One region of the Cupriavidus sp. HE11 genome, then DNA from elsewhere that is predicted to be linked to it. Evidence: predicted binding sites of a transcription regulator. Region 1 holds the regulator's gene; the other holds the start of a gene.

Region 1 (8,530 bases):
GGATGTCGCCGATGGCCCGGTCGTCGGTAATGCTGCCGCGCGGCGGGGCGAACGATTTCGATTCCGAAGCGCAGCCCGACAAGGCGGTCAGCGCGGTCAGGCCCAGCGCCACCAGCGCGGAGGCGGCCAGGTGGCGGGTGAATCGGCCGACAGGCGGTCGGGCGATCGGATCGGCAACCGGTCCGGCAATCGTGCGGCGGGTCGATGGCAGCTTGCCATGGGTCATCGGTTTGAAACTCCTGTCCTTGTTTGCATGGGTGCCGGCCGGGAGCGCAGGGCTCAGCCCGCAGCGCGGCGAGGCTTCCTGCCCCCGCCTTCGCGCGGCGCATTGGCCGCCTGCGCGGTGGCGCGGGCACCCTGGGCCAGCATCTCTTCGGCGTGTTGCACCGTCGTGGCAGTCACCGTGGCACCGCCAAGCATGCGCGCGGTCTCGTTGACGCGGCCCTCGGTATCCAGCAGGCGGATGCGCGAACGCGTGACCGCGCCGGCCTTGTCGGTCTTGCTTTCCTTGCTGACCAGCAGATGGGCGCCAGCCTGCGCGGCCACCTGCGGCAAATGCGTGACGCACAGCACCTGGCGCGAACGGCCCAGTTCCTGCAGACGGCGGCCTACCACCTCGGCCACCGCGCCGCCGATGCCGGTATCGACTTCGTCGAAGATCAGTGTCGGGGTGGGCGCGGCCTCGCTGGTGATCACCGAGATCGCCAGGCTGATACGGGCCAGTTCGCCGCCCGATGCCACGCGCGCCAGCGGCCGTGCACTGACGCCCGCATGGCCGGCGACCAGGAATTCCACCTGTTCCAGCCCATGGCTCTGACCTTCGTCCAGCGGATTCAGGGCCACCGCAAATGTGCCGCCGGCCATCGACAACCCCTGCATGGCATCGGTGACGGCGGCTGACAGTGCGGTGGCGGCCACCTTGCGGGCAGCCGACAGATGCTGGGCCAGCGTCAGGTAGGCGGCACGCGCCGCGGCTTCACGGGCCAGCACCTTGTTGATGTCCTGGGCGGCCTGCAGGTCGTCGAGCTGCTGCCTGCGGGCCAGCAGTTCATCGGGCAATTGCTCCGGCGGCAGCCGGTATTTGCGTGCCGTGGTGTGCAGCGCCTGCATCCGTTCTTCCACGGCCTGTAGCCGCTCGGGGTCCAGTTCGAGCCGGTCGACGTAACGGGTCAGCGAATGGGCGGCCTCGTCAACCTGCACCAGCGCCGGTTCCAGCGCGGCCAGCACGTCGCGCAGGCCCGGGTCGACGTCGGCCAGTTGCTGCAGGCGATGAACCACGCCGTTGAGCACCGATGCCACGGCGCCATCGGATTCGGACAGCGCGTCCAGCGCCGCGCGGCTGCCGTCGATCAGGCTGGCCGCATGCGACAGGCGGTTGTATTCGGACTGGATTTCGTCCCACTCGCCGGCCTGCGGCGCCAGCTTTTCAAGCTCGCCTACCTGCCATTCGAGCCGTTCGCGTTCGAGCTGCATTTCGCGCGACTGGTGTTCCACCGCCTCGCGCTGCGTGCGTGCGGCACGCCAGGCGCGCCAGGACTCCGCCACGGCGCCGGCCTGCTCGGTCAGCCCGGCATGGGCGTCGAACAGGTGGCGCTGGGCGTCCGGGCGCAGCAGTTGCTGGTGTGCGTGCTGGCCATGGATGTCGACAAGCTGGTCGCCCACTTCGCGCAGCTGGGCCAGCGTGGCGGCGGCGCCATTGATGAATGCCTTGCCGCGGCCCGAAGCGTCGACGGTGCGGCGCAGCAGCACGGTATCGTCGTCGCCGGCGAGTTCGCGCTCCGCCAGCCAGGCGTCCAGCGCGGGATGCGTCAGGAAAGTGGCGCTGATGCTGGCGCGGGCCGCGCCTTCACGGACCACGCCGGCATCGGCGCGCTCGCCCAGCACCAGCGCCAGCGCATCGATCAGGATCGACTTGCCGGCGCCGGTTTCGCCGGTGAACACGGTGAAGCCGGCCGAGAAGTCGAGGTCGAGCGTATCGACGATGACGAAATCGCGGATGGACAGGCTGCGCAGCATCTTGAGCGGTAGGTGGCGTCAGGCGGAAACGGGGAAGGGCAGGCTCAGAGCCGGTTGTCTTCGGTCGGGTACTCGTGCCAGTGCAGCTTCTTGCGCAGCGTGGCGTAGTAGTTGTAGCCCAGCGGGTGCAGCAGGTTGACGGTCTTGGCCGAGCGCCGCACGACGATCCGGTCGCCCGGCAGCAGCGACGCCAGCGACTGCATGTCGAAGTTGACGCTGACATCGCGCGCACTGGCCACCTCGATCGTGACCTCGGCATCGTGCGGCAGCACGATCGGCCGGTTCGACAGCGCATGCGGGGCAATCGGCACCAGCACCAGCCCCGACAGCGTGGGATGCAGGATCGGGCCGCCCGCGGCCAGCGCATAGGCGGTGGAGCCGGTGGGCGTGGACACGATCAGGCCGTCCGAACGCTGGTTGTACATGAAATAGCCGTCGACCGAGACGGCCAGTTCGACCATGCCCGAGATGCCCGACCGGTTCACCACCACGTCATTGAACGCCAGCGCCGAGAAAATGACGGCATCGTCGCGGATCACGCGCGATTCCAGCAGCATGCGCGATTCGGCCTCGTAGCGGCCGGCCAGCATTTCGGGCAGTGTCCGGGTGACGTCCTCGAGCGGGATGTCGGTCATGAAGCCCAGCCGGCCGTGATTGACGCCGATCACCGGCACGTTGTGGCCGGCCAGCTGGCGGGCCAGGCCCAGCAGCGTGCCATCGCCCCCCAGCACCACGGCCACGTCGGCCTCGCGGCCGATTTCCTCGGGGCTCAGCACCGGGTAGCCGGTCAGCCCCGTCGCCATGGCCGTCTCGCGCTCGAACACCACATCCTGGCCGTTGCGGGATATGCAGGACGCAAGTTCCTCCAGCGGGCCTTCGATACCGGCGGTCGAGTGCCTGCCCACCAGGGCGACAGTCTTGAACGGAGCGCGCGCGGCGCTGGGCTTTGAGGGGGCAGACATGGCGGGATTAGAACATACCGGCATGACCATTGCCAGCTTCGGCCCGGCGCCGCCGGAAAGGCGCCCGGCGCACCCGTCGCCCGCACCAATCGTCGGGTCAAACACGTGCGGCGGCGCCCGAACGGGCCAGTTTTGATTAAAATCCCCAGCATCATGGACGAACGTTCTAAAACGCTGCTCAAGACCCTGATCGAGCGCTACATCGCCGAAGGGCAGCCCGTGGGCTCGCGGACCCTGTCGAAGTACTCGGGTCTGGACCTGTCGCCGGCCACCATCCGCAATGTGATGTCGGACCTCGAGGAAATGGGATTCATTGCCAGCCCGCATACGTCGGCAGGCCGCATTCCCACGCCCCGTGGCTACCGGCTGTTCGTCGACACCATGCTGACCGCGCGCCCGCTGGAAGGCCCGCCGGGCCTGAGCGCCGAGCTGGCCGACCTGAAGGACCAGATCCAGGGCCAGATGGCAAGCCAGCAGCTGGGCCCGCAGCGCATGATCACGGCGGCCGCCCATACGCTGTCGAACCTGTCGCGCTTTGCCGGCGTGGTGATGACGCCACGGCGCGCCCAGGCGTTCCGGCAGGTGGAATTCATGCGGCTGTCGGACAAGCGCATCCTGCTGATCATCGTCAGCCCCGAAGGCGACGTGCAGAACCGCATCATCCAGACCGAGCTGTCCTATACGCCGGCCCAGCTGATCGAGGCCGCCAACTTCTTCAACACCCACTATGCAGGCATGAGCTTCAACGCCGTGCGCGACCACCTGCGTGGTGAACTGCAGGCGCTTCGGCGCGACATGTCGTCGCTGATGCAGGCGGCGGTGGAGGCCGGCAGCAACGCCATGGCCGAGGACAACGTCGAGCAGGTGTTCATCTCGGGCGAACGCCGCCTGCTGGAAGTGGAAGACCTGTCGTCGAGCATGGACAAGCTGCGCCGGCTCTTCGACGTGTTCGAGCACAAGACCAGTCTGCTGCAGCTGCTGGACGTGTCCAGCCACGCCCAGGGCGTGCAGATCTTCATTGGCGGCGAGAGCCAGCTCGTGCCGCTGGAAGACATGGCCGTCATCACGGCGCCCTACGAGGTGGATGGCCAGATCGTTGGCACGCTGGGCGTGATCGGCCCGACCCGCATGGCCTACGAGCGGGTGATCCCGATCGTCGACATCACGGCCAGGCTGCTGTCCAGCGCGCTGAGCCAGAACTCCTGATGCGGTGCCGGTGTCTGTCCTCTACGGGCCGGACACCGCCGGCCGGCTACCATTCCACTTTCCAGACCGAATTCCCGATTGCCAGCGCCCCGGCATCAGAAACCGAAACCCCATGACGTTTTCGCCTGAACCGGCATACCAGCACGGCCAGCCGCCGCGCACCGCGATCCTGCTGATCAACCTCGGCACCCCCGATGCCCCCACGCCCAAGGCGGTGGGCCGCTACCTGAAGGCGTTCCTGTCCGATCCGCGCGTGGTGGAAATCCCGCGCCTGGCCTGGCTGCCTATCCTGCATGGGCTAATCCTGCCGTTCCGTTCGCGGGCGTCGGCCATGAAATACGAGTCGATCTGGCTGCGCGAGGCGCATATGACCGGATCGCCGCTACTGGTCCACACCGAGCGCCAGGCGCATGCGCTGCAACTGCTGATGCAGAAGCTGGGGCATGACGTGACCGTGGCCTGCGCCATGCGCTACGGCAATCCGTCGATCGGCTCGGTCATGGAAGCGCTGCGCCGGCAGGGCACCGAGCAGATCCTGGTGCTGCCGCTCTATCCGCAGTTCTCGGGCACCACCACGGCCACCGCCTTCGACGAGCTGTTCCGGGTACTGGGCGGCTGGCGCAACCAGCCGGAATTGCGGTTGATCAAGCACTTTCATGATCATCCGGCCTATATCGCGGCACTGGACGCCCAAGTTCGGGCGTACTGGACGCACCACGGGGTGCCGGACTTCGCGCGTGGCGACAAGCTGATCCTGTCGTTCCACGGCCTGCCGCGCCGGTTGCTGGACCTGGGCGATCCCTATCATTGCGAATGCCTGAAGACGGGCCGGCTGCTCGGCGAGGCGCTGGGCCTGCAACCGGGCCAATATCAGGTGACGTTCCAGTCGCGCTTTGGCAAGGCCGAATGGCTGCAGCCCTATACGGCGCCGACGCTGACGGAACTCGGCAAGGTCGGGACGCAGCGCGTGGATGTGTTCTGTCCTGGCTTTCCGGCCGATTGCATCGAAACGCTTGAGGAAATTGCGATGGAAGGGCAAAGCGAGTTCCGGGTGGCGGGCGGCCAGGATTTCCATTTCATTCCATGCATGAATGATTCCGAGCCCTGGATCGCCGGTTTGGCCGACATTGCCCTGCAACATCTGCAAGGCTGGCCGCTGGGCGTGCCACATCCGCACGAACTGGAGGCGCGCCGCAGCCGTGCCCAGACGCGCGGCGCGGCGGCCTGAGCGATGGCAGGGCGGGCAGCAAGGGAGTCGGGAAGGATTTGACGATGCAAGTGGATTTTGAGGCAGGTGCGCGGATGCGCATCGACAAGTGGCTGTGGTGCGCGCGGTTCTTCAAGACGCGCTCGCTGGCGGCCGATGCGGTGGAGCGCGGCCGGGTGACGGTGAATGGCCAGCCGGTCAAGAATTCGCGGGAAGTGAAGCCTGGCGATACGGTGGTGCTGGAAGCCCACCAGCAGCGCTGGGAAGTGATGGTCAAGGGCGTGCCGGCGTCGCGCGGCGCGGCCCCCATTGCCCAGAGTACCTACGAGGAAACGCCGGAAAGCCAGTCCCGGCGCCAGGCGGAGTCAGACCGGCGGCGCATGCAGCCCGAGCCGACCGCCGAACTGCAGGGGCGTCCGACCAAGCGCGACCGGCGCCGGATCGACAATTTCAGAGGATAGGGAATCGGAAATGGCAGGAATCCCGCCACGGCATGGCTGCCGCAGCCGGATCGCGCGGAAGGGGAAGTCAGCGGACGTACTGCACGAGGTAATGCTTGAACACGGCCTTGCCGCTGCCATACTCGGTGTCGCGCGGCGCCACCGCTTCGGACAGACAGATAAAGGCCGTCATCGCCGACAGGACGGCGACCAGGCAGAACGTCACGACTGGTAGCTTGTGCATGGTGAAGCGTCCTAAAGATGCACCAAATTGATCCACCTTTTTGCTCCCGTTATTTTTGTCATTTTTTCCTGTATTGAATCTTAGTGTTTGCGTTGCAGCAAATCAATGAACACCAGATTGCATGAAACAGGCCTTTGTAACGGCGTATTTCGGGGTCTCTGAACCCGCACACTTGAAAAACTGGAAGCGCGGCGCCATGTGCGGCTAGACTTGCCGATTGGCATCCGATCCACCCCTCGGTCCGCAGTCAGCGCGGGCTGCGGTTTTGCATTTTTGATACGAATCGACATGGAAGAACAGAATCAGACGCCAGATACGAACACGCAGCAGGTGGCCAACGCCGCCGCAGCGCCGGCGCCCGAGGCTGCCGCCGCCGGTGCCGACGATGTTGCTCGCCTGACCCAGCAGGTGGCCGAGCTGGAAGCCAAGGTCAAGGAAACCTATGACCTGTTCATGCGCGCCACGGCCGAAGGCGAGAACATCCGCCGCCGCTCGCAGGACGAAGTCGCCAAGGCCCACAAGTTCGCCATTGAAAACTTTGCCGACAACCTCGTGCCGGTGATGGACAGCCTGCAGGCTGCATTGGCCGACAACACCGGCGACCTGGCCAAGCTGCGCGAAGGTGTGGAGCTTACGGCACGTCAGCTGGGTGCTGCCTTCGAGCGCGGCAAGATCGTCGAGGTCAACCCGGTCGGCGAGAAGTTCGATCCGCATCGCCACCAGGCTATCTCGATGGTGCCGTCCGAGCAGGAACCGAACACGGTGGTTTCGGTACTGCAACGTGGCTACACGATTGCCGACCGCGTGCTGCGTCCGGCGCTGGTGACCGTCTCGGCGCCGCGCTGACCCGTTTCGATGTAACGGATTGAAAGACGCCCGGTGGCCGCAAGGTCTCCGGGCGTTGCTGTTTCCGGAGGCTCCGTCGATGTCCGACGCGCAAGAACCCCACCTCGATCACCGCGCCTTCGAGGCGCTCGCCATGCAGCCGGTGGGCCCCGACACCATCGATGCCGCCATCGCGGCCGCTGGCGACGACCTGGTCTGCGTCTTCTTCTGGGGCGTGGACTGCTTCAATTGCGAGATGGCGAAGAAGGCCATCCTGGCCGATCCCGACAAGCTGCGTGTGCTGAACCTGCGCTGGTTGCACACCAACGTCTACGCGCATCCGGAACTGGGCCGCCGCTTCGGCCTGCACGGCATTCCCGTGTTCATGTTCTTCCACAAGGGCAAGAAGCTCGGGCGCGCCACCGGCTGGCATGGCTACGGCCAGTTCGCGGCGGCGGTCGGCAATGCGCGGCTCAAGGCCGAAGGCAAGCCGCTGGCTGGCTGATTGGGCCGGCTGATTGGCTGATGGGCTGCCTGACTGGCTGGCCGATGGGGCGGCCGATGGGCTGGCCCGGGGCCCGCGCCATCAGCGGGACAGCGCGTAGCCGATGCGGAACTGCCACGGCGTCTTCTGGTTGTAGTAGAGCAGGCTCTCGCCGTAGCCGTAGAAGAAGCCTGCCATCAGGAAGCCGGCCGTGCCGGGCAGCAACCGCGCCAGCGGGTAGGTCAGTTGCGTGTCGACGCTGCCATAGCCCTTGCGCGTGCCCTTGCGCAGGGTGGCGGCCAGTTCCCAGGAATCGGCCTTGCCGTAGGCGATGTTCAGGTCCATGTAGCCGCGATAGTGCGCGATGTCCTCGTTGTCGCTCTTGCCCAGGTAGGCGTAGAGCTTGGGCGCCACGCGCCAGTGCCAATCGGTCTGGTCGCCAAAGTACATCGTCGGTTTCACGAACAGCGTGTTGACCCCGCGCGATTCGTCGCCGGACTTGCCGTTCGATTCGTGTTCGAAACCGGTGGCTACCGACAGGCGGCTGAGCACGCTGTTCTTCACGCCCGTGTCCGACAGGTAGTAGTACAGGCTGGGCCGGTAGTTGGTGTCCTTGAATGGGCGCGAGTCGCCGGCCAGGTCCCACAGCGAGAACTGTGTGTAGGCGAAGTAGAGGTTGTCCAGCACCGACTTCGAATTCGGATCCTTGCCTTCGAAGATCCGGTACTTGAAGCTGATCTGGAACTTGGCGTTGGCGCCATCGTGCGCACCGAACATGATGTACATCGGCTCGTTGAACGACAGGCGCTGGGCGTCGCGAAGGTCCGCCGGGGCGGGCGCCGGAGCGTTGTTGTCTGCCGTGACGATGGGCGTGACCGGCGGTTTTGCCTCGGGGGGCGAAGCGGCAGGCGTGGCGGCCACTGCGGGCGATGTGGGCGATGCCGGTGCGATTTCGCCCGGCACAGGCGCACGATTGAGCGTGACCAGCACCGGCGCGGCGTCGATGCCGGTGACGTCCAGGCGCACCTGGCCGCGCAGGTCGGCCGGCCATTCGGCGCTATAGGTGATGGTGCGGTTTTCGCCGGGATGCAGGTTCAGCACGGCCGGCCCGCTGCCCACGCGCTTCAGGTCGATGCGGATCGGTGC
Region 2 (8,530 bases), 770 kb from region 1:
CCCGGCGGGCACCGTGGAGAGCTTCCAGACCATGGGTCCGTGGCCGATCCCCACGATCAACACGGCGCTGCTGCTGACCTCGGGCGTGACGCTGACCTGGGCGCACCACGCACTGCTGGCCGGCAAGCGCAACCAGCTGATCCAGGGCCTGGCGCTGACCATCCTGCTGGGCGCGATCTTCATGTGCCTGCAGGTCTACGAATACATGCACGCCTATCACGAACTGAACCTGAAGCTCACGTCGGGTGTCTATGGTTCGACGTTCTTCCTGCTGACGGGCTTCCACGGCTTCCACGTGACGATGGGCGCGATCATGCTGGCGGTGGTGCTGGGCCGCGTGCTCAAGGGCCACTTCACCCCGGACCATCACTTCGCGTTCGAAGGCGCCGCCTGGTACTGGCACTTCGTGGACGTGGTCTGGCTGGGCCTGTACGTGGTCGTGTACTGGTTGTAGGAACGGGTGGTTTCCTCCCCTCTCCCACGTGTGGGCGAGGGGCCGGGTGAGAGGGCGCAGCGGTGCAAGTTGCGACGGTGGCATCCTGGGACGCCCACCCTCTCTTGCCGGCCACAAACAAAAAGCGCCGCGTGAGGTCAGTCTCAGCGGCGCTTTTTGCTTGGTATCCGGACGGCTCAGGGCGACATATGGATGCCGGTGCTCTGAATCCAGCCCATCCAGTGCGAGAACAGGATGAACAGGAACAGGGCGATCGAGAAGCCGACGCGCAGCATCAGCGAGCGCATCATGTTGGGCGTGCGGCCACGGTCGCGCATCATGAAGAACAGCGCGGAAGACAGGCTGCCAATGATCAGGATGAAGGCGACGATGATGACAAAGCGCATGTGGGGGCTCTTTTCGGCAAGCGCCCATTATGGCACCGCCGCCGCCGGAGGAAACCCGTGACGACCCGCAGGCGCTGGCGTGCGCCAGGCCCGGTGCCGATGATTGCCGCGCTGGTGGTGATCGCGGTGACCTGCGCGCTGGGCAACTGGCAACTGGGCCGCGCCCACGAGAAGACCGACCGCGCCGCCCGCCTGGCCGCGTTGGGGGCCCAGGCGCCGGTGGACCTGGCAGCAGGCCAGGCCGACCCCGCAGCGCTGGTGGACCGCCGCGTGCGTGCACGCGGCAGTTTTGACGATGGCCGGACCGTGCTGCTGGATAACCGGCCGCACGGCAACGGTACCGACAGCCGTGCCGGCTTTCTGGTGCTGACGCCGCTGAAGCTGGGCGATGGCGGCCAGGTGCTGGTGCTGCGCGGCTGGCTGCCGCGCGACGCGCAGGACCGCACGCGCATCGCACCATTCCCGACGCCGGCCGGCGAAGTCACCATCGAAGGTACCGCGCTGGCCGCCGTGCCGCGCGTGTACAGCCTGGGCCAGGACCCCGCCGCGGAGGCCGGCCGCAAGATACGTCAGAATATCGACCTTGCCGCGTACGCGCGTGAGATCGGTGCGCCACTCCTGCCTGTGGTGCTGGAACAGTCGACCAACAATGGCGACGGACTAGCGCGCGACTGGGCGCCCGCCGATTTCGGCGCCGACCGCCACTATGGCTACGCCGCGCAGTGGTTCGGCCTGGCCGCGCTGACCGTGGTACTGGTGGCCGTGATGGGCTGGCGCCGCGCCCGGCGCGATGCCGGGCAGGCCACGGCAACCGAATGATCGACAGTGATCAGATTGATCGAACGATGAACGTACAGACATCCTCCATGCCGCAGCAAGACCCCTCGGCCACCCCCGACCCCCGCATCGACGCCCGCACGCGCCGTGGCCGTCTGCAAATGCTGATGCTGCTGCTGGTGTGCGCATCGCCGGTGCTGTTCTCGTATTTCACCTACTACGTGATCAAGCCGACGGGCGGCAGCACCAACTATGGTTCGCTGGTGGACCCGCAGCGCCCGATGCCGGCGGCGGAACTGGTGAACGAGCGCGGCGAGGCGGTGCCGCTGACGTCGATGCGCGGCAAGTGGCTGATGCTGATGACCGATCCTTCCGCCTGTGACGAGGCCTGCGCGCGCAAGCTGTTCACCATGCGCCAGATCCGCGCGGGGCAGGGCGAGGACCGCGAGCGGATCGTGCCGGTCTGGCTGATCCAGGATGCCGGTAAAGTGGACGATCGGCTATCTACCGCCTACAACGAACCGTATGCAGGCGTGCGCTTCCTGCGCATGGACCATGCGGCCATCGCGCAATGGCTGCCGGCCCAGGAAGGCAGCCGCGTCGAGGACACGATTTTCCTGGTCGACCCGCTCGGCAACCTGATGATGCGCTGGCCGAAGGATCCCGACCCCAAGAAGGTGAGCAGCGACCTCAAGAAGCTGCTCAAGTATTCCCGCATCGGCTGACGCGCCTGACGTACCTGATGCGCCAACCGATCTGACCTGATCGTTTTTCATTGAATTACCGGCTGTACCGAAATGCTGCTTCAGCTCGCCATCATCGGCATCCTGATCGCCCTGCTGCCACTGTCCTATGTGATGGTGCGCGGCAGCCGTGACAAATATCGCAAGCTCGTGTGGATCACGGCGTTCCTGACGCTGGACCTGATCATGTTCGGCAGCTTCACGCGGCTGACCGACTCTGGCCTGGGCTGCCCGGACTGGCCCGGTTGCTATGGACATTCGAACCCGCACGCGGCGATGGAGCCGATCCGCGCCGCCGAGACGGCACTGCCAAGCGGCCCGGTAACGCTGGTCAAGGCCTGGATCGAGATGATCCATCGCTATTTCGCCATGGCGGTGGGCGTGCTGATCATCTCGCTGATGGTGCTGGCGTGGGTAAAGCGGCGTGAACTGAGGCAGTCGCCCTGGTTTGCCACGGGGGTGTTCGTGCTGGTCTGCGTGCAGGGCGCCTTCGGCATGCTCACGGTCACCATGAAGCTGCAGCCGATCATCGTGGTCACGCACCTGATGCTCGCCATGCTGCTGCTGGCGTCGCTGATCTGGCTGGGCTCGCGCAACGACCGCCCGCATGGCGTGGCACCGCAGGCCGCATCGCTGCGCTGGGCGGGGTTGCTGGCGATCGTGCTGCTGGTGATCCAGATTTTCCTGGGCGGCTGGGTCAGCACCAACTACGCGGTGCTGGCCTGTACCGATTTCCCGCTCTGCAACGGCCAGCTGGTGCCCGAGATGGACTTCCGCCACGGCTTCACGCTGTGGCGCCAGCTGGGCATGACGGCCGATGGCGACTACATCCCGCACGCCGCGCTGGTGGCCATCCACTGGGTGCATCGCGGCTTTGCGTTCGTGGTGCTGGGCTACCTGCTGTGGTTCGGGCTGCGGGCGCGCAGGCTGGAAGGGCTGGCGCGCCACGGCAAGTGGCTGCTGGCCGTGCTGGCGCTACAACTTGCCACCGGCATGTCCAACATCGTGTTCGACTGGCCGCTGGTGGCGGCGGTGGCACATAACGGCGGAGCAGCCCTGTTGCTGATGCTGTTGCTCCGTCTCAACTACAATATCGGCCTCGCGACCCGCTCCGCAGGCGCCGCCGCCCAATCCGCAATTGCGGCGCGCGCCACATGAAGGACAAGATGCCCCCCGTGGTTACCGCTACCCACCCCCACTCTTCCGTGGGCCGGATTCGTCACCTGGCCCGTCAATATGCCGCCCTGACCAAGCCGCGCGTGACGCAGCTGGCCGTGTTCTGCTCCGTCATCGGCATGTTCCTGGCTACGCCGGACATGGTGCCCTGGTCAGTGCTGATCGGCGGTGCCGCCGGTATCTGGCTGCTGGCCGGCGCGGCCTTTGCCATCAACTGCCTGGTGGAACAGAAGATCGACGCGCTGATGCGCCGCACGGCCTGGCGCCCGTCGGCCACCGGCGAGATCACCACCACGCAGACGCTGATCTTCTCGGCCATCCTGGGCGGCGCCGGCATGTGGCTGCTGCACGTATTTGCCAACGACCTGACGATGTGGCTGACCTTCGCCACGTTCCTGGGCTACGCAGTGGTCTACACGATCCTGCTGAAGCCGGCCACGCCGCAGAACATCGTGATCGGCGGGCTGTCGGGCGCCATGCCGCCCGCGCTGGGCTGGGCCGCCGTGGCGGGTACCGTGCCGGCCGAGGCCTGGTTTCTGGTGCTGATCATCTTCACGTGGACGCCGCCGCACTTCTGGGCGCTGGCGCTGTATCGCCGGGCCGACTATGCCAAGTCCGGCCTGCCGATGCTGCCAATCACCCACGGCGAGCGCTATACGCTGCTGCATATCCTGCTGTACACGCTGGTGATGATCGCGGCCACGCTGCTGCCGTTCGTCTATGGCATGAGTGGCGTCATCTACCTGGCCGCCGCGCTGGGTCTGGGCCTGGTGTTCCTGGGCTACGCCTGGAAGCTGTTCCGCAACTACTCGGACCAGCTCGCGCAACGCACCTTCCGCTATTCGATCCTGTACCTGTCGCTGCTGTTTGCGGCGCTGCTGGTGGATCACTACTTCAAGTTCGTGCCGCAGGTCTGATCGGTCTGCCTGCGGCATCTTGCCGCGCCCGGAGGTCACGGCCGGCGTGATCGGCGATACTTCCGGGCGTATCTTGCTTCCCATCGCTCCGACGCATGCCGAATCTCGCACCTGGCTTTTTCGCCACATTCCGTCGCCTTTGCCTGCTCGCCCTTTGCACCGCGCTCCTGGCCGCCTGCGGGCAGCCGAAGCCGTCGTTCAAGAACGTCGATATCTCGGGCGCCAGTGATTTCGGCAAGGACTTTGCCCTGCAGGACCCCACGGGCAAGACCCGCACGCTGGGCGACTTCAAGGGCAAGGTGGTGCTGATGTTCTTCGGCTACACGCATTGCCCGGACGTCTGCCCGACCACGATGGTCGAGCTCAAGCAGGTGATGGAGCAGCTGGGCCCCGATGCCGACAAGGTGCAGGTGCTGTTCGTGACGGTGGATCCGGATCGCGATACCGGTGCGCTGCTGGGCCAGTATGTGCCGGCGTTCGACGCACGCTTCCTGGGCCTGCGCCCGGCCGACGAGGCTGCGCTCAAGCAGGTGACCAAGGACTTCAAGGTGTACTACGCCAAGGTGCCGGGTTCGTCGCCAAACAACTACACGATGGACCACTCGGCCGGCAGCTATGTGTTCGACCAGAACGGCCAGCTGCGGCTGTTTATCCGCCACGGCCAGGGCCCGGAGCCGATTGCCCACGACCTGAAGGCACTGATGTCCTGACGGACGCCGGCGGGCGGCTGGCGGTGATGCCGGGCGTCTCTGGCAAACAAAAAGGCCGGTCAATCGACCGGCCTTTTGCATTTCGCGTTGCCGCGGGAACGTGGATCAGGCAAATGCCGCCAGCGCACCCTTCATCTTCTTCATCGCGGCCGCCTCGATCTGGCGGATGCGCTCGGCCGACACGCCGAATTCGTCGGCCAGCTCATGCAGCGTGGAGCCGCCCGAGCCGTCGTCGTTGACATCCAGCCAGCGCGCTTCGATGATGCGGCGGCTGCGCGGGTCGAGCTTGCCCAGCGCCTCTTCCAGGCCTTCGACCTGCAGGCGGTCGTTGTGCTTGGCCTCGATGACCTTGGTCGGCTCGTTGTGGTTGTCCGCAAGGTAGGCGATGGGGGCGAATTCTTCCTCGCCATCGTCGACCTGGCCTTCCAGCGCCAGATCGCCACCCGACATGCGGGTTTCCATTTCCATCACTTCCTCGGGCTTCACGTTCAGTTCGCGCGCAACGGCCGCGATCTGCTCGGGCGTGAAGGTATGCGCACCCTGCTTGTGGCTGCGCAGGTTGAAGAACAGCTTGCGCTGGGCCTTGGTGGTGGCCACCTTGACCATGCGCCAGTTCTTCAGCACGTATTCGTGGATCTCGGCCTTGATCCAGTGCATCGCGTACGACACCAGTCGCACGCCCTGCTCGGGGTCGAAGCGCTTCACGGCCTTCATCAGGCCGATATTGCCTTCCTGGATCAGGTCGGCGTGCGGCAGGCCGTAGCCAAGGTACTGGCGGGCAATCGACACGACCAGGCGCAGGTGCGACATCACCATGCGGCGGGCGGCATCGACGGATTCGTTGTCGCGCAGGTCGCGGGCCAGGCTCAGCTCTTCCTCGGGGGTGAGCATCGGAATGCGATGGACCGCCTGGATATAGCTTTCCAGATTGCCCAGCGTGCCCGGAAACGTCAGCGCAAGGCTGTTCGCGGCGGCACTCTGGGGCGCCGTCGGCAGACGGCGAGAAACTTGGGTTTGATCGGCAGACAGGACTGCGTTCACTATGACTCCTTTCGCATCCGGCGGTGGGTTGCCGGTGTGTCCTGGAAGGACACCGCATTGCAACGCATATTAGCACTCGAACCGGACGAGTGCTAAGTTAGAGGGTCTATGGGGTTGATAGTTCCGTCACATCGCTATCGATCTTCCGATAGTGTTGAGCGGTGGGCGTGTCCGGCCCGGTCCCAGGATCCACAAGGCCTGGCGGGCCAGCGTTCTCCCGACAGGGATATTAGAGAAGGCGCTGGTCAATCGGTTTCCGATGAATTCACTGCAATTTCGGGATGGTGAATTGCGGGATTCGCTACACTGAAGTTGTTTTCCAGCCGCATTGCACCATTCATTGGAGAGGTTTCCATGTCTGCTATCGAACACTTGCTGAAGCCGCATGTGCGGGACATCGGCGAGTTCACCGTACGCCGCCTGCTGCCCGCCGCCACGACCCAGACCGTGGGGCCGTTCATTTTCTTCGATCACATGGGCCCGGTGGAGATGGCGCCGGGGCAGGGTATGGATGTGCGCCAACATCCACATATCGGCCTGGCTACCGTAACGTACCTCTTCGAGGGCGAGATCATGCACCGCGACAGCCTGGGCAGCGAGCAGGTGATCCGGCCGGGTGACGTGAACTGGATGACGGCCGGTACAGGCATCGTCCATTCGGAACGCTCGCCGGACGCCGCCCGCGAGGCTGGCCCGCGCCTGCACGGCATCCAGACCTGGGTGGCCCTGCCGCTGGCCCATGAGAACGATCCGCCATCGTTCCACCACCATCCGGGCGCCACGCTGCCCAAGCTGGAACTGCCCGGCGTGCGGATGACGGTGATTGCCGGCGATGCGTTCGGCGCCGAATCGCCGGTGCGCGTGTACAGCCGCACGCTCTACGTGGCAATCGAGATGGATGCTGGCGCCAGCCTGGTGATCCCGGCGGAACATGTGCAGCGCGGCGTCTATCCCGTGGACGGCAACCTGGAAATGGATGGCGAGACCCTGCCGGCCGAGCACCTGGTGGTGCTGACGCCGGGCGAGCCGGTGACGATCACCGCCACCATGCCGTCGCGCGTGATGCTGCTGGGCGGCGACCCGGCCGACGGCCGCCGCTTCATCTTCTGGAACTTCGTGGCCAGCAGCAAGGAAGCCATCGAGGAAGCCAGCCAGCGCTGGCAGGACGACAAGTTCCCGCACGTGCCCGGCGAAACCGAGCGCATCCCGTTGCCGGTACGGCGCTAGGCAGCCCGGCGGGGCCGACGCATGCCGGCCGCCCCACACCGGCAGCCGGTCAGACCGGGCTGGCCCAGGCCACGCGCGTGGCCTGCTGCAGGCAATCCTTGATCGTGGCGATCTGGGTGGCGATGGGCGCAGGCACCGGCTCCGCGCCGTCGAGCACCTTGCGGATCCAGGCCGCGGTGTCGGCCACGTCGGTACCGGCCGGCAGCGCCGGCACTTCGGCGATGGAACCGCCCACCGGGTCTACCATCGTGCGCTGATGGCCGTCGTGCAGCCAGTCGATGCGCGTGCTGCGGCGGGCATCGGCCACGACCTCGCCCTCGGTGCCCCGGCCCAGCAGCACGTTGGCCGGTTCATGCGAGAAATAGTCGGTCAGCGTTTCGCGGTACTCGGGGTGGGTGTAGCTGTACAGGCGCAAAGCATCGGCCGGCGTGTGCGCGCCCACCGGCTGCAGCATCTTCACGATCGTGTGCGACGAATTGCGCAGGCCGATGATGGCGCGCTTGTCGAGCAGCGCGGACAGCGCGGGCGAAAGCACGTCGATGGGCAGCACGGCCAGCGGGTTCGATGCCGCGCGCAGCTGGTCCTGGGCCGCCTGGGTGGTGGCGCACAGCGGCACGCCCAGGGCGTCGAACAGGGCCAGGCTGGTGACGCGGCCCTGGAATGCGCGCACGCCATGCACCAGCGTCGGCACGCCATCGCGCGCCAGCAGCATCGCCAGCAACGGCACCAGGTTGGGCTGCTTGCGCGCGCCGTTGTAGCTGGGGATGACCACCACGGGCCGGTCGGGCGGCGCGGCCAGCGGCTGGCAATGCTGGTGCGCGGCCTCCAGCATGCCCGCCAGTTCGTGCGGGGCCTCGCCCTTGATGCGGTACGCCATCAGCACGGCGCCCAGTTCGATATCGGAAACGCGGCCCGCCAGCATGGCGTCGAACAGCGCCTGGGCGTCTTCACGCGGCAGCGCGCGGGCGCCGTTGACGCCGCGGCCGATTTCCTTGATGTACTTTGCCGCCGAAAATGGCGAATCTGCTGCAGTGGTCATGATGACTGCCGGAATCGTGGGGTTGGGGTTCATGATAGCCCACGATTCCGTCGGCGAAAC

The links. The regulator HrcA, encoded in region 1, represses chaperone genes, less so after heat shock. The targets are predictions, from matches to a motif close to TTAGCACTCNNNNNNNNNGAGTGCTAA.
Region 2: a site for HrcA is predicted at 6,274-6,300, ahead of rpoH (RNA polymerase sigma factor RpoH). Genes of this name have one in related genera too.

What each region holds. Positions count from the first base shown of each region.
Region 1 covers NZ_CP184464.1:3,026,670-3,035,199, forward strand. The annotation lists gene ACOABP_RS14030 (hypothetical protein) at 1-226, opposite strand, end outside; gene recN (DNA repair protein RecN) at 280-2,016, opposite strand; gene ACOABP_RS14040 (NAD kinase) at 2,061-2,978, opposite strand; gene hrcA (heat-inducible transcriptional repressor HrcA) at 3,132-4,184, shown strand; gene hemH (ferrochelatase) at 4,297-5,412, shown strand; gene ACOABP_RS14055 (RNA-binding S4 domain-containing protein) at 5,457-5,852, shown strand; gene ACOABP_RS14060 (hypothetical protein) at 5,920-6,075, opposite strand; gene grpE (nucleotide exchange factor GrpE) at 6,364-6,921, shown strand; gene ACOABP_RS14070 (thioredoxin family protein) at 7,001-7,405, shown strand; gene ACOABP_RS14075 (phospholipase A) at 7,487-8,530, opposite strand, start outside.
Region 2 covers NZ_CP184464.1:2,256,860-2,265,389, forward strand. The annotation lists gene ACOABP_RS10485 (cytochrome c oxidase subunit 3) at 1-454, shown strand, start outside; gene ACOABP_RS10490 (twin transmembrane helix small protein) at 631-840, opposite strand; gene ACOABP_RS10495 (SURF1 family protein) at 940-1,659, shown strand; gene ACOABP_RS10500 (SCO family protein) at 1,707-2,342, shown strand; gene ACOABP_RS10505 (COX15/CtaA family protein) at 2,415-3,518, shown strand; gene cyoE (heme o synthase) at 3,527-4,453, shown strand; gene ACOABP_RS10515 (SCO family protein) at 4,549-5,163, shown strand; gene rpoH (RNA polymerase sigma factor RpoH) at 5,269-6,204, opposite strand; gene ACOABP_RS10525 (pirin family protein) at 6,559-7,431, shown strand; gene ybiB (DNA-binding protein YbiB) at 7,481-8,470, opposite strand.